Regions from separate parts of the Romboutsia lituseburensis genome, predicted to be linked through region 2. Evidence: riboswitches for the same ligand, from Rfam matches in the RefSeq annotation. Region 2 holds a riboswitch; each other region holds the start of a gene.
What was found. A riboswitch is a leader RNA that binds a small molecule or an ion and turns the genes downstream of it on or off. The one in region 2 is predicted to bind lysine.
Positions count from the first base shown of each region.

Region 1: linked by a shared signal. The riboswitch ahead of NWE74_RS04975 (diaminopimelate decarboxylase family protein) and the one ahead of NWE74_RS15040 (amino acid permease) in region 2 are both predicted to bind lysine.
Region 3: linked by a shared signal. The riboswitch ahead of nhaC (Na+/H+ antiporter NhaC) and the one ahead of NWE74_RS15040 (amino acid permease) in region 2 are both predicted to bind lysine.

Region 1 is NZ_JANQBQ010000001.1:995,766-1,000,416, reverse strand. It holds gene NWE74_RS04990 (hypothetical protein) at 1-24, shown strand, start outside; gene NWE74_RS04985 (hypothetical protein) at 265-873, shown strand; gene NWE74_RS04980 (cation:proton antiporter) at 959-2,197, shown strand; lysine riboswitch at 2,262-2,431, shown strand; gene NWE74_RS04975 (diaminopimelate decarboxylase family protein) at 2,547-3,374, shown strand; gene NWE74_RS04970 (tetratricopeptide repeat protein) at 3,545-4,165, shown strand; gene NWE74_RS04965 (AI-2E family transporter) at 4,249-4,651, opposite strand, start outside.
Region 2 is NZ_JANQBQ010000001.1:3,104,288-3,108,938, reverse strand. It holds gene polA (DNA polymerase I) at 1-1,013, opposite strand, end outside; tRNA gene NWE74_RS15045 (tRNA-Leu) at 1,157-1,242, shown strand; lysine riboswitch at 1,447-1,617, shown strand; gene NWE74_RS15040 (amino acid permease) at 1,764-3,194, shown strand; gene NWE74_RS15035 (metallophosphoesterase) at 3,253-4,128, opposite strand; gene NWE74_RS15030 (hypothetical protein) at 4,333-4,515, opposite strand.
Region 3 is NZ_JANQBQ010000001.1:1,402,708-1,407,358, forward strand. It holds gene NWE74_RS06860 (hypothetical protein) at 1-65, opposite strand, end outside; gene NWE74_RS19205 (peroxiredoxin) at 269-2,050, shown strand; gene NWE74_RS06870 (ribonuclease H family protein) at 2,105-2,704, opposite strand; lysine riboswitch at 2,897-3,069, shown strand; gene nhaC (Na+/H+ antiporter NhaC) at 3,193-4,629, shown strand.

The DNA of each region.
Region 1 (4,651 bases), 2.1 Mb from region 2:
GAAGCTGAAAACATTAAACAATAATAGAAAGTAGCTATCTAAAAATTAGATAGCTACTTTTTACATTTTATAAGTATTTATAAATTATAACATAGACTATTAATTAAAATAGTTAAAATGATTTTAGGATATTAGGTGTGCTAAAATTAAATCTATAATTTAAAATAAAATAAATTGATTAAAATATGTAAATTTTATTGTCCCAAATTAATATAATGGTAATATAACTTGCCAAAATAATAACTTCAAGGGAGAATAGACGCAATGATAGGAATAGAAAGAGATATATTAATACTAATTAGCAGAGTAAGATGCATGACGGAAACTCAGGTGGGAAAAGTTTTTGGATCAAAAAAACGATATGGACGAAAGCCTTTCAAAAAAACGCTAAGAAAAATGTGTAATGAATATACTCTTAGAAAATATCCGTGTAATATAAATTATTCGGGGTACAAAGATAATACTTATGTATATTATTTAAACGGAAGTAAAATGTATAAAGGACAAGAACTAGTTAAAGCAGTCATAGGTTCAGAAGTTGCTATAAAGCTAAGCTCAGGTGGATATGAAATTAAAAGATTTTATAGAAATGTATCTGTAGCAGATTCAAAATTTGATTTATTTATAGAGTATATAGATAAATATAATGAACAGAAACAATTATTAGTAGATATAAATCTTGATGGAAATTTTAGATCATCAAAATATGAAGATATGGAATGTAAAATAAATAAATCAACAATACCATTTTATGATATTCCTAAAATATTAGTTGTAACATCTGAAAATATAGATGGATTACAGGAAATTAGAGGAAATTACGAAGTAAATTTCTTAGATTTAAATTTAAGTAAATTATTTAGATATATATAAAACCTATTTTAATAAATAGGTTTTTTTTTGATGATTTGCAGATAATAATTAAAGACACTAAAAATTTAGCAAAAGAGGTGATTATATGGGAGAAATGAATACAGCAGCAATTAGTGCAAATGAATTAGTACTAATAATGGCTTCGATTGCAACGATAGGTGTTATAGGTGGATGGTTTGCTCAGAAACTAAAGCTTCCAGATGTAGTAATTTATTTAATATTAGGAGTGGCTTTCGGTCCTACATTTTTAAATTTAGTAAATATAGAAGCATTTCCAACGGTAAACGAAATTATATTAACTTTCGGGTCAGCATTTATACTTTATGAAGGTGGAAGAGAAGTAAAATTAAAAATATTAAATGAAGTAAAAGTAACTGTAGGGCTTCTAGCATCATTAGGTGTTTTTATAACAGCAGGGATTATAGGACTTACAGCACATTATGTATTTAATTTAGGAATAGGTCCGAGTTTTTTACTAGGAGCTACTATAGCATCAACAGATCCAGCGGCACTTATACCTGTATTTAAAACAGTTCCTATAAAAAATAAATTAAAACAGACTGTAATAAGTGAATCTGCATTTAATGATGCATTTGGTGCAATTTTATTTACATCAATACTTACTGGATTAACTATGGCAGAGAAAGTAGGAATATTAGCAACATCACTAGAGCTAGTATTTATGATATTAATAGGATTATTAGTTGGAATAGGCATAGCATTGATAGCTGTCGGAATTTCATCAGACAAAAAATATGGAATATTCCATGGTTATGCACCTATAATATCAATTACGGTAGTTGTTTTTGCTTATGAAATATCAGAAAGATTTGGTGGAAGTGGATATATGGCAGTATTTATTGCAGGTCTTGTATATGGAAACAAAAAAAGATTTGGATTCTGGGTTCCGGATGAAGATTATATATCAGGAGTACATTTTAGAGAAAATATAGCAACAATAGCAAGAATGTCAATATTCATAGTACTTGGAACGCATCTTAATCTAAATTCATTGTTAAAGTTTGGTATGGGGTCAATAATTGTAGTATTAGTTTTAATGTTCATAGCTAGACCTATAGTAGTTTTAATTTGTACTGCATTTGATAAAAAAACTAATTGGAGCAAAAATGAAAAGTTATTTATGATGTGGGTAAGAGAAACTGGTGTTATACCAGCAGCTTTATCTGGAATAATAGTATCAACGAAAGTAGAGGGATATGAAATTATATCATCAGCTGTATTTATGACTATTATAGTAACGTTATTGATACAGGCTAGTACTACTAATATAGTAGCAAAAAAATTAGAAGTTTTGGAAAAATAAAAAATAGTTGCAAAATTAAGAAAAGGGTGTTAAAACTATATTAATTAATTAATTAAATAAAAAAGCCTAGGGTAGAGGTGCTTAGATTAAGAGTACTTAGTAGTAGCTGGCAAGTGTTGATAACTAAGGAAAGGAATCGTAGCCGAAGAGTGTTAATTGGCAAATAAATTCTCTGGCTTTGTACAAAATATGTGCAAGGCTGTCACTTATTAAAAGTGTTGAGCTACAAGGTTTACTTTGAGTTAAATAAAACGTCCAAAGTATTCCTTTGGACGTTTTTGATTATAGTAAATTATTGCTGAAAACCTCAAAATGGCTGTATACTTTATACTAATACAGGAGGGTATTTATGAAATTACATGGAACTATGTCAGTAAAAAATAGAAACTTATATATAGGTGGTGTAAAATGTGAAAAAATAGCAAAAAAATATTCAACACCACTTTATGTATTTGATGAGAAACTTATAAGACAAAATTGTAGAGAGTATGTAAATTACTTTAAAGTTAAAGAAAAAATCTGTAAAAGACATGATATAACACAAAATATTTATTTTAGAATAACTCCGGGCATAGAAGCACATACACATGAATATATAAAAACCGGACAGATTGATTCAAAGTTTGGTTTTGCACTGGCTAATGGATATTTATATGAAGCTTTAGGAAAAATAAGGGATTATAAAAATATAAGTTTGATAGGACTACATGCACATATAGGATATCAAATATTTGAGATTGATTCATATATGGATGCAGTAGATATAATGATGAATTTAGTAAAGAAAATAATAGAAAATTTTAATATAGAAATAAAAGAAATAGATTTAGGCGGCGGTATAGGTGTTTATTATACCAAGTATGATAGCCCCAAAACTATAAAAGAATTTTGTGAGTCTATAATAAATAGACCAGAAAGAGCTTGCCAAAAACTTAAAATAAATAAACCTATATTAATTATAGAGCCAGGTAGATCTATTGTTGCAAATGCAGGAAGTACGTTATATACAATAGTATCTATAAAAGATATAAAGGATATAAGAACATATGTAAGTGTAGATGGTGGTATGACTGATAATAAAATACCTAAGCCAGCAGTTGTATTTATAGAGAACGGAAAAGCAAAATTAATTTGCAAAAGGCAAACATATAAAGATTTGATATCATTAGAACTTTAAACTGCCTAAATAAAAAAGTTTCCTTTTTTATTTATTTTTTACTGAATAATCGCTAAAAAAATACAAAAAATATTAAAAAATAATAAAAAATAAATAAACTAAATTCGATATTTTTACCTAAATAAACCATATTTATGATAAAATTATCTTAAATAATAAGGAGGGATTTGATGAAATTAAAAATAGTCTTATTGGTATCATTATTATCTATAGTAATGGTTGGATGTTCTGGGTTAAAAGAAAATACAACCGTTCATGATGGAAAAGAAGCATTAGAAGCACACGATTATGAAAAAGCAAGAGATTTTTTATCGGATGCCTTAGAAATGGATAGTTCAGATGAACATGCAAGAGCAATGTATATGCAAGCTACTAAAATGGAAAATGTATTAGAGTACGAAAAAGAAGGAAATTATAATAAAGCTATAAAAGAGCTTGAAGCAATAGAAGAAATAAAAAACGGATCGTCAACTATAAAAACTGAGGCAGCTGCTAAGAAAAAAGAGTTGGTTAAAGCCAATGAAAAGTACTTAAAGGCAAGAGAAGAAAGAAAGCAAAATGCCAAAGAAGTATCTAGTAAAGATCAAGATAGAATAGAAGCACAAGCTTCAATAGAAAAAGAAAAGCATTTAGCATACTTAGCACAAAAGAAAAAACAAGAAGAGGTAGAAGCTAAAAAGAAAGTAGAAGAAGAAGCTAATAAACCACAGGAACCAAATCAAGGTACTAATGAATTGGAAAATCCAGGTATAGTAGTTTCTCCACCAGTTGAACAAACAGTTGCTCAATAATTTAATCAAAAATGCCTATATCTTTATATAGGCATTTTAATCAATGAACGAAATTATTTGTGATATAAAACGTAGTGAATTTTTCACTTAGAACCCTTTATATATAGATGATTTTGAATATATTTGTCAATGCAAGATTTTAAAACAGCAGCTATAGGTACAGATAGAAATACTCCTATTATACCAAATAGTGACCCACCGAGAAGTACAGCTGATATTATCCAAAGAGGACTAAGTCCTACCTGATCTCCCATAACTTTAGGGCCTATTAAATTACCATCTAATTGTTGAAGAACAAATATAAACACTATTACCCAAAATGCTTTTACAGGACCTTGAGTGAGAGCCATAGCAACAGGAGGAATAGCTCCTATAAAAGGACCAAAGTAAGGAATTATATTAGTTAAAAAAACTATAAAAGATAAAAATAACACATTATCTATTCTTAAAAGAAACTTAAACCCAAGAAAAGCAAGTACTCCTATA
Region 2 (4,651 bases):
AGAATATTTTTTTCTAGTATATTCCCTTCTTTTCTAACTGTTTTTATCAAAATTTCTTTTTTATCACTTACTTCTTTTATAAAAGACTCAATATCTTCAAGTTTTTTAATGCTAAAACTATAACTATTTGAATCTATTTCTTCTTTATTATCTATTTCAATTATTCTAGGTATTAAACTAGTAAATCCTAAATATTTAAAGTATTCAACCACACTATTTGGGTCAAAATCTCCATACTTTAAATCCTCTAATTTTACATCTACTGGAACATCTCTTACTATAGTTGCAAGCATTTTACTTTTTAGCGCTAAGTCTTTATTTTCCTCTACTTTCTTTTTTATACTTCCTTTTAAATTTTCTATATTTTCAATTATACCCTCTATACTAGAATACTCCTTTATAAGCTTTATACCTGTCTTTTCTCCTACCCCTGGAATTCCAGGTATATTATCTGATTTATCTCCCATTAAACCTTTTAAATCTATAAATTGTGTTGGTGTCATTTCGTATTTATCGATAACTGCCTCAAAATCATATTCTTCTACTTCTCCAATTCCCTTTTTAGTTATCAAAGTAGTTGTTTTATCAGAAGCTAGTTGTATAGCATCCTTATCTCCGGTTACTATATATACCTTATACCCATTTTCTTCACCTAATTTAGAAACTGTCCCTATAATATCATCAGCTTCATATCCGTCTAACTCTAATCTATTAATTTTAATTTTATCCAAAAGTTCTTTTAATGGTTCAAACTGAACCTTTAATTCATCTGGCATTTTCTTTCTTCCTGCTTTATATTCTTCAAACTCTATATGTCTAAATGTCGGAGATTTTCTATCAAATGCAACACTAATGTGTGTAGGTTTATATGTATCTATTATTTTAAATAGCATTGTTGTAAAACCATATATAGCATTGGTTTTTAGTCCGTCTTTATTACTCATTTCTGGTAATGCATAAAATGCTCTATTTATTATTGAATTTCCATCTATTATAACTAATTTTTTATCCAAATTTATCACTCCTGCTAAGCTTTTTATTTTTATAAGCTAATACGTTATTATTTAATATTACCATAATTTTGAAATTATATTAACATTAAATATGTTGCAAACGTTTAATTATATTGTTATAATATAATTATATTCCATATTTTGCCGGATTGGTGGAATGGCAGACGCGACGGACTCAAAATCCGTTGGTAGCAATACCGTATGGGTTCAAGTCCCATATCCGGCACCAATATTTTTAAGAGTTACAACTAATAGTTGTAACTCTTTTATTGTACCCTAAAATACTAAATCCGTTAATATTAATTGAGAAATAAAATAAAGTATTAAAATTACTGTAATAAATATAGATATATATATAAATAAAAATTTATATTATTGTAGTTGATATTGACTTATTTAAAATTTGATTTATAATAGTATACAACAAGTAGATAACTGAGATAGAGGCGCGAAACTTAAAAGTAATATTATGGAGGTAAGCTCAATGAAGTAGTATGAAAGGAAGTTTTGCCGAAGTAAATAGTTAATAGCTTTAATACTATTTGCTGGGCTTGTATAGAATATATATAAGACTGTCACATTTTTGTGGAGAGCTATTTTCAATGAAAACGTACGGTATATTCATACTTTTTTAGTATGATCTTTTCGTATAAAGTCATGGGCATAGTCTCATGGCTTTTTTATTGTTAGAAAAATTTTTATTATCTTAGTTACTTATTTATAATTGATACCATAAGGAGGAAAATTTAAATGAGTGAACAAAATCATGATTTAAAAAGATGTTTAAAAGCAAGACACTTAAATATGATTGCTTTAGGTGGATCTATAGGAACAGGTATATTTCTTGCTATGGGAGATACTCTTAATCAAGCAGGTCCAGGAGGTGCATTAGTAGCCTATGGCCTTATAGGTATAATGGTGTATTTTTTAATAACTAGTTTAGGTGAAATGGCAACATATATGCCTATATCCGGTTCATTTAGCTCATATGCTACAAAGTTCATAGACCCTGCACTAGGTTTCGCACTTGGATGGAATTACTGGTATAACTGGGCTATAACAATAGCCGCTGAAATGGTTGCAGGATCTTTAATAATGAAATATTGGTTTCCTAATATTCCTGGATTTTATTGGAGTATAATATTTTTATTTATAATTGTGAGTTTAAACTTTTTATCTGCAAAGGCGTATGGTGAGTCTGAATATTGGTTTGCAGGAATAAAAGTAGTTACTGTAATTATATTTTTAATAATAGGATTTTTAATGATTTTGGGTATAATGGGTTCAGACAATATAGGATTTCACAATTACTTTATAGATGACGGACCATTTCACAGCGGAATAAAGTCAATATTTGCTATTTTTTTAGTTGCAGGCTTTTCATTCCAAGGAACAGAACTTATTGGAGTTGCTGCTGGTGAAAGTGAAAATCCGGAAAAAACCATTCCAAAAGCAGTTAAATCTATATTTTGGAGAATATTAATCTTCTACCTAGGAACTATCATCGTTTTAGGTGCTATAATACCTTTTACTCAAGCAGGTGTTTCAGAAAGCCCATTTACTATGGTTTTTGAAAAAGCTGGAATTGCTGGAGCTGCATCTATTATGAATGCTATTATACTTACTTCTGTATTATCTGCTGGAAATTCTGGTATGTATGCCTCTACTAGAATGCTTTATTCAATGGCTACAGAAGGACTTGCTCCTAAGATTTTTGCAAAAACTAACAACAGAGGAGTCCCGGTAAATGCTCTTATTTTAACAACTTTAGTAGCCTCTGCTTGCTTCTTGACTGGGATATTTGCAGAGAGTACAGTTTATGTTTGGTTGGTTGCTGCATCTGGTCTAGCTGGCTTTATAGCTTGGGTCGGTATAGCTATTTGCCACTATAGATTTAGAAAAGCCTATATCCATCAAGGTCATGATTTAAAAGAATTAAAATTTAAAGCTAAATGGTATCCTTTTGGACCAATATTAGCACTTTTAATGTGTATTATAATTATTATAGGTCAAGGATATTCTTGTATAACACCAAGTGGAATTGATTGGAAGAATTTAATAGCTTCTTATATAGGTATCCCTTTATTTTTAGCCCTATATATTGGATATAAAATTAAACATAGAACTAAAGTCATTCCTTTGGATAAAGTAAATTTAGTTTATACCAAAGCTAATAAATAAATATTTAATTTAATAAGCTAAAAAGATTTAGTAAAAACTAAATCTTTTTAGCTTATTTTTATTTATTTTTTAAAGTTATTTGTACTATTTCAGGTTTACAATTTAATCTAACTAAAACCTTAGAACCCCCAAGCCCTTTGCTTAATAGCATGGTAGATGAATTTTCCTTATATTCTCCTAAGTCGTATTTAGGGAAAAATTCTCGGCTAGGCGAAAGTACTCCTCCTAAATAAGGTATTCTTATTATACCTCCATGCACGTGACCTGATAAAATTAAATCAGCTCCCCACTTAGAGTATTCTTCAAAGAAAAATGGATTATGTGCTAATAAAATATTATATTCATTATCATTAATTTTCCCTAGATTATCATTCATAAAGTTACTCCCTAAAGGTTTGTTTTTATTTTTATAGTTACTAAAAAAATATGGATAATACTCTAAAGGAACAACTAACCCATATAAATTTATATAGCTATCTCCCCTATTTATTGTGATTTTATCATTATCTAAATTAATTATTTTTTTATTATATAGTTGTTTAAAATAATCTTTATATAATTCTCTATGTTTTTTATTCAATGATTTTTGTTCATGGTTTCCTATAATATGATATATTGGATATTTTAAACTCAAGGCGTCTACTAAATCTAACGCTACTTTATAATTTTTATTTTCTCCTTCAACCAAATCACCTGTAATAAATATAGCATCTGGCTTTAAAGCATCTATTTTTTTTATTAATTTGTAATTATCTTTACCAAAACTTTTATTATGTAAGTCACTAATTTGAACTATTTTATAATTATGAAATTCTTTAGGTATTTTTTTATTTTTTATTTCATATTTATTGATTTCAATTGAATTAGTTTCGTATAAACATATTCCAGCGATGCCTAGTATTGCTGATCCTCCTAAAATTACTTTATCTAACATAAATATATCTCCTCTATATTATTTTGTCTTTACTATTATACCTTATATGATTTTTTATATCTTAAAAGTTAAATAATAATATTATTTTTTAGGTATAAACTTTTTCGACAAATTAAATTTATACTTATTCTAATTATTTTAATTTTTACTAAGTTAAAAATAAAAGCAGCTAAATTTAGCTGCTTTTATTTTTAAATGAATTTATTAATCCTCTTTTTTTACTTTATTATATAATTTTTCTGTTTTAGTTCTATTTGTACCACTATCTTTAGCACCTACATGTAATCCATCTTTTATTCCTAGCTCTGACCCATGTTCGAAGTACATTTTTCTCATCTCAGCTTTTGATTTTGGTCTGTCTTTTAGTCTATTCTTATTATTGTCCATCTTAATCTATGCCTCCTAGAAAAATTTATTCTCTAAGATTAATTTATCCAAAAAAATATTATTTATTACTCAAATAAATAACCTATGAATTTTTAAACAATATATTCTTAAACCAAAAAAGCTATAATTTTTAATT
Region 3 (4,651 bases), 1.7 Mb from region 2:
CTCATAAAGCTCGACATAATTAACATTCTTAAGACATTATTTAATCTTCTAAATATCTTTTTCAACTTTATCACCCCATATAATAGCAAATCTTTACATTTAATCTTATATTTAACTATAACAAATATATCAAAAAATAGCAATTAATATTAATATTTTTTGATATATTTTGAAGCAAAATGTTATTCCTTTATACGTCACAATAATTTAGTTTATTTAATACAATAAAAATAGGTTATACTTTATTTTAAATTAAGGGGTGATATATATGCCATGTCTGCCAAGTTTAGGATCAAAAGCTCCTGATTTTAAGGCTCACACAACATTTGGACCTATTCAATTATCGGATTATACGGGTAAATGGGTTGTATTATTTTCTCATCCTGGTGATTTCACACCAGTTTGTACAACTGAATTTTTGTGTTTTGCAAAATACTATCCTGAATTTCAAAAAAGAAATACAGATTTAATTGGACTTAGTATTGATAGCAACAGTTCTCACTTAGCGTGGGTTTATAATATTTTTACTTTAACAGGTGTTGAAATTCCATTTCCAATAATAGAAGATCGAGACATGAAAATTTCTAATTTATACGGTATGATTTCCGAACCTATGAGTAATACATCTACTATAAGATCTGTCTTTATAATAGATGACAAACAAATACTTAGGGCTATACTTTATTATCCATTGACAACAGGAAGAAATATTCCTGAAATTTTAAGAATTATAGAAGCTTTACAAACTACAGATAAAGATAATGTAGTTACTCCTGCTAATTGGTTTCCAGGAATGCCAGTTATATTACCATATCCAACAACATATAAAGAATTGAAAAAAAGAATAAAAAGTTGTGATAAAAATTGTACATGTATGGACTGGTACTTATGCTTTGTTCCTGATAAGAATGCAGAATTACCAGATAATAACTTCCCTAACTATATACCTTGTGTTCCTAAAAAAACAAAAACAACAAAAAAATCTTCTAGACCTCAAATAACTGATTTGAAAAATCAACCAGTTGATGTAACTTATTGTCCTGATGTAACTCCAATTGTAATGGAATATGTTCTAGGAAATCCGAAAAATGTTGATGCAAATTTACTAGATGCTGTTATCTATGCTTTTGTTGAAATAAATCCAGATGGTACATTACGTGTACCAACTCCTAAGTATTTGAACCAATTAGTTAACTTAAGAAAAGAAAATCCAGATTTACAAGTTATAGCTGCAATAGGCGGTTGGGGAGCTGATGGTTTTTCCGATGCTGCTTTAACACCAGCATCTAGATATAATTTTGCTAGACAGGTAAATAGTCTTATCAACCAATATAAGCTAGATGGAATTGATATAGATTGGGAGTATCCTGGAAATAAAGCTGCTGGCATAAAAGCTAGACCTGAAGATAAAGAAAACTTTACTTTATTACTTACAGCTATAAGAGATGTAATTGGTGATAATAAATGGTTGAGTGTAGCTTCTGTAGGAGATAATTCTATTTTAAATAGAGGTATTGAAGTTAATAAGATAGCACCAATAATAAATTATTTCAATCTTATGAGCTATGATTTTACAGCAGGTGAGACTGGAGAAATGGGTCAAAGACATCAGTCAAATCTTTACGACTCTGACCTTTCATTGCCTGGATATAGTGTAGATAAATGGGTGAAAAATTTAGAAAATGCAGGAATGCCTAAGTCTAAAATTTTATTAGGACTTCCATTTTACGGTAGATTAGGCGCTAAAATCACACGATCTTTTGATGATTTAAGAGAAAATTATATAAATAAAAATGGTTTTATATATAACTTTGATAATCAAGCTCAAGTTCCTTATTTAACTAAGGATGGATTATTCGCTATGGCTTATGATAATGAACTATCAATATATTTAAAAGGCCAATATGTTTTAAAAAATTGCTTAGGAGGATTGTTTGCATGGACATCGACTTATGATCAGGCCAATATCTTAGCTAAAGCTATGTATGATAGTATAAACAATCCAGTTTTATTTAAGGAAGAATTAGAAAAAATGTTTGGACCATTTTAATATTTAATAAAATAACTAATAGTAGAAGTTATATAACTTCTACTATTAGTTTATTTAAATACCTAAGGCTTTTTTTGCTAGTTTATCAGCTTCTTCATTATATTTATCACCACTATGAGCTTTAACCTTTATAAATTCAACTTTTAAATTCTCTTTTATAGTATCATAGAATTTTTTATAACTTTGAGTTCCTTCTTTATTAGCTTTCCATGCACCACTACACCATTTTTCGATGCCTTCATAATCAAAGTACAGTTTTAATCTTTTTATATCATTATATATACAGTATTCCATAGCTATTTTTGCCGCTTCAATTTCACCAGCAACATTTCTCATTTCAACAAGAGATTTAATATCTCCTTTTTTACTATAAGTCTTTACAACTATATCATCCTTAATTAAAACTACACCAGAGCCATAAGCTCTTAAACAATGCTCATAACTTCCATCTACATAAGCTTCCAAGAATTCACCATCTTCTTGTTTATCATTTAATATAATATTTCCCATATATATATTAGCTTCTTCTAAAGACACAAAACTTTTATACTCAGCTCCTGAAAATCCATTTACTTGCTCTTTACATTCATCCCAAGTATTATATATACCATTTTTTTTACCTTTTCTAACTGCATAGTATTTTTTCTTTGCCAAATTCTCACTTCCTCATATTTTTACATTTTTTATAACCCTTATTTTATCCTAAAAGCATTGATTTTAACAAGTTTTATTTATATTGGAATTATCTAAATTTTTTATATTTTCTTTGTTGTATATTATTTCCTACTTTATTATTTTAAGTTTTCATGATATAATTTTTAAAACAAATAAAATAATCGGATATAACCTAATGGTAGAGGTCGCATTGTTAATTAGTAGTTTTGTGGAGATAAGCACGTAGAAGCAAGATAAAAGGTAACTGTGCCGAAATGTATAAGTAATGCTTTAATCTTATATGTTGGGGTCATGTAAAATATATATGACACTGTCACATGAATATGTGGAGTACTATCTTTAGATTAAGTTTTTATTCAATTTTTTGATTGAATTCTTAAGTCTAGGATAACTTCATCCTAGGCTTTTTTTAATCTCAAAATTTCTCCTTTATGTTATATTCGTCATAAATTATTGGAGGATTTATTATGACATCAAGAAGTAAAAAGCAAGCAACATTATTTGACGCAATTTTATGTGTAGGTTTTTTAGTAACCGTTTTAGTTACATGTTTGGTATTTTTAAAAAAATATGAAATTTCTGCTCATGTTCCATTAGTAGCTGGAGCTATCTTTGCAGCAACTATAGCTGTATTTAAACTAGGATTTACTTGGAAAGAATTAGAAGATGGAATTTTATCAACTATAAATACTACTATGCAAGCTATTTTAATCCTTTTAGTTGTAGGTATGCTAATTGGAACTTGGATACTGGGAGGTGTTGTTCCTGCTATGATATATTGGGGACTTAATATACTATCACCTTCTATATTTTTAGTCGCAACAACATTAATATGTGCTATAGTTTCAATTTCTACTGGTTCTTCATGGACTACAGCAGGAACAATAGGTATAGCCCTTTTAGGTATAGGAAGTGCATTAGGTATACCAAATACTATAATAGCAGGTGCTATTATATCAGGTGCATATTTTGGAGACAAAATGTCACCTTTATCAGATACAACTAATCTAGCTCCAGCTATGGCAGGAACTACATTATTTGAACATATTAATCATATGTTATATACAACAATTCCAGCGCTTTTAATATCACTTATACTTTACGGAATAATCGGTTTTAAATATGCAGGTAGTCAAATTGATACTACTCAAATAGCTCAGATTCAAAATGCTTTAATAAGTAATTATAATACATTATCACCATTATTACTTTTAGTACCAGTTGCAGTTATAGTAATGGTTATATTCAAAGTTCCAGCTATACCTGGCCTTATTGCAGGTGTTTTATTAGGAGCTATAGTTTCTGTAGTTTTCCAAGGTGCATCTATAGCTGATGTATTTGTAGTAGCTAAGGGTGGTTATGTATCATCAACTGGTATGGATTTCGTTGATCAACTTCTTACTCGAGGTGGATTAGATAGTATGCTTGGAACTGTTTCGTTAATGCTTTGTGCTTTAACTGTAGGTGGTATATTAGAGAAAACTGGTATGCTAGAGGCATTAGCTAGAGCTATATTAAAAGTTGCTAGAGGAACTTTCGGATTAATTGCTGCAACAATATTTACTTGTATAGGAACTAACTTAGCAGTTGCTGATCAATATCTAGCAATAGTTATACCAGGAAGTATGTATAAAGATGCATTTATAAAACAAGGGCTTAATCCTAAAAATTTATCTAGAGCATTGGAAGATAGTGCTACAATAACTTCACCACTTATTCCTTGGAATACATGTGGAGCTTATATGTCAGCCACTTTAGGAGTTGGATCATTTGCATTTTTACCATTTGCATTTTTCAATCTAATTTGTCCTTTAATTTCTTTATTCTATGGTGCAACAGGTATAACAATAGCAAAACTTTCTGATGATGAAAAAGAATCTTTACTTGAACAAAAAACAGCTTAAAAAAAATGGTTATCTAATTTAG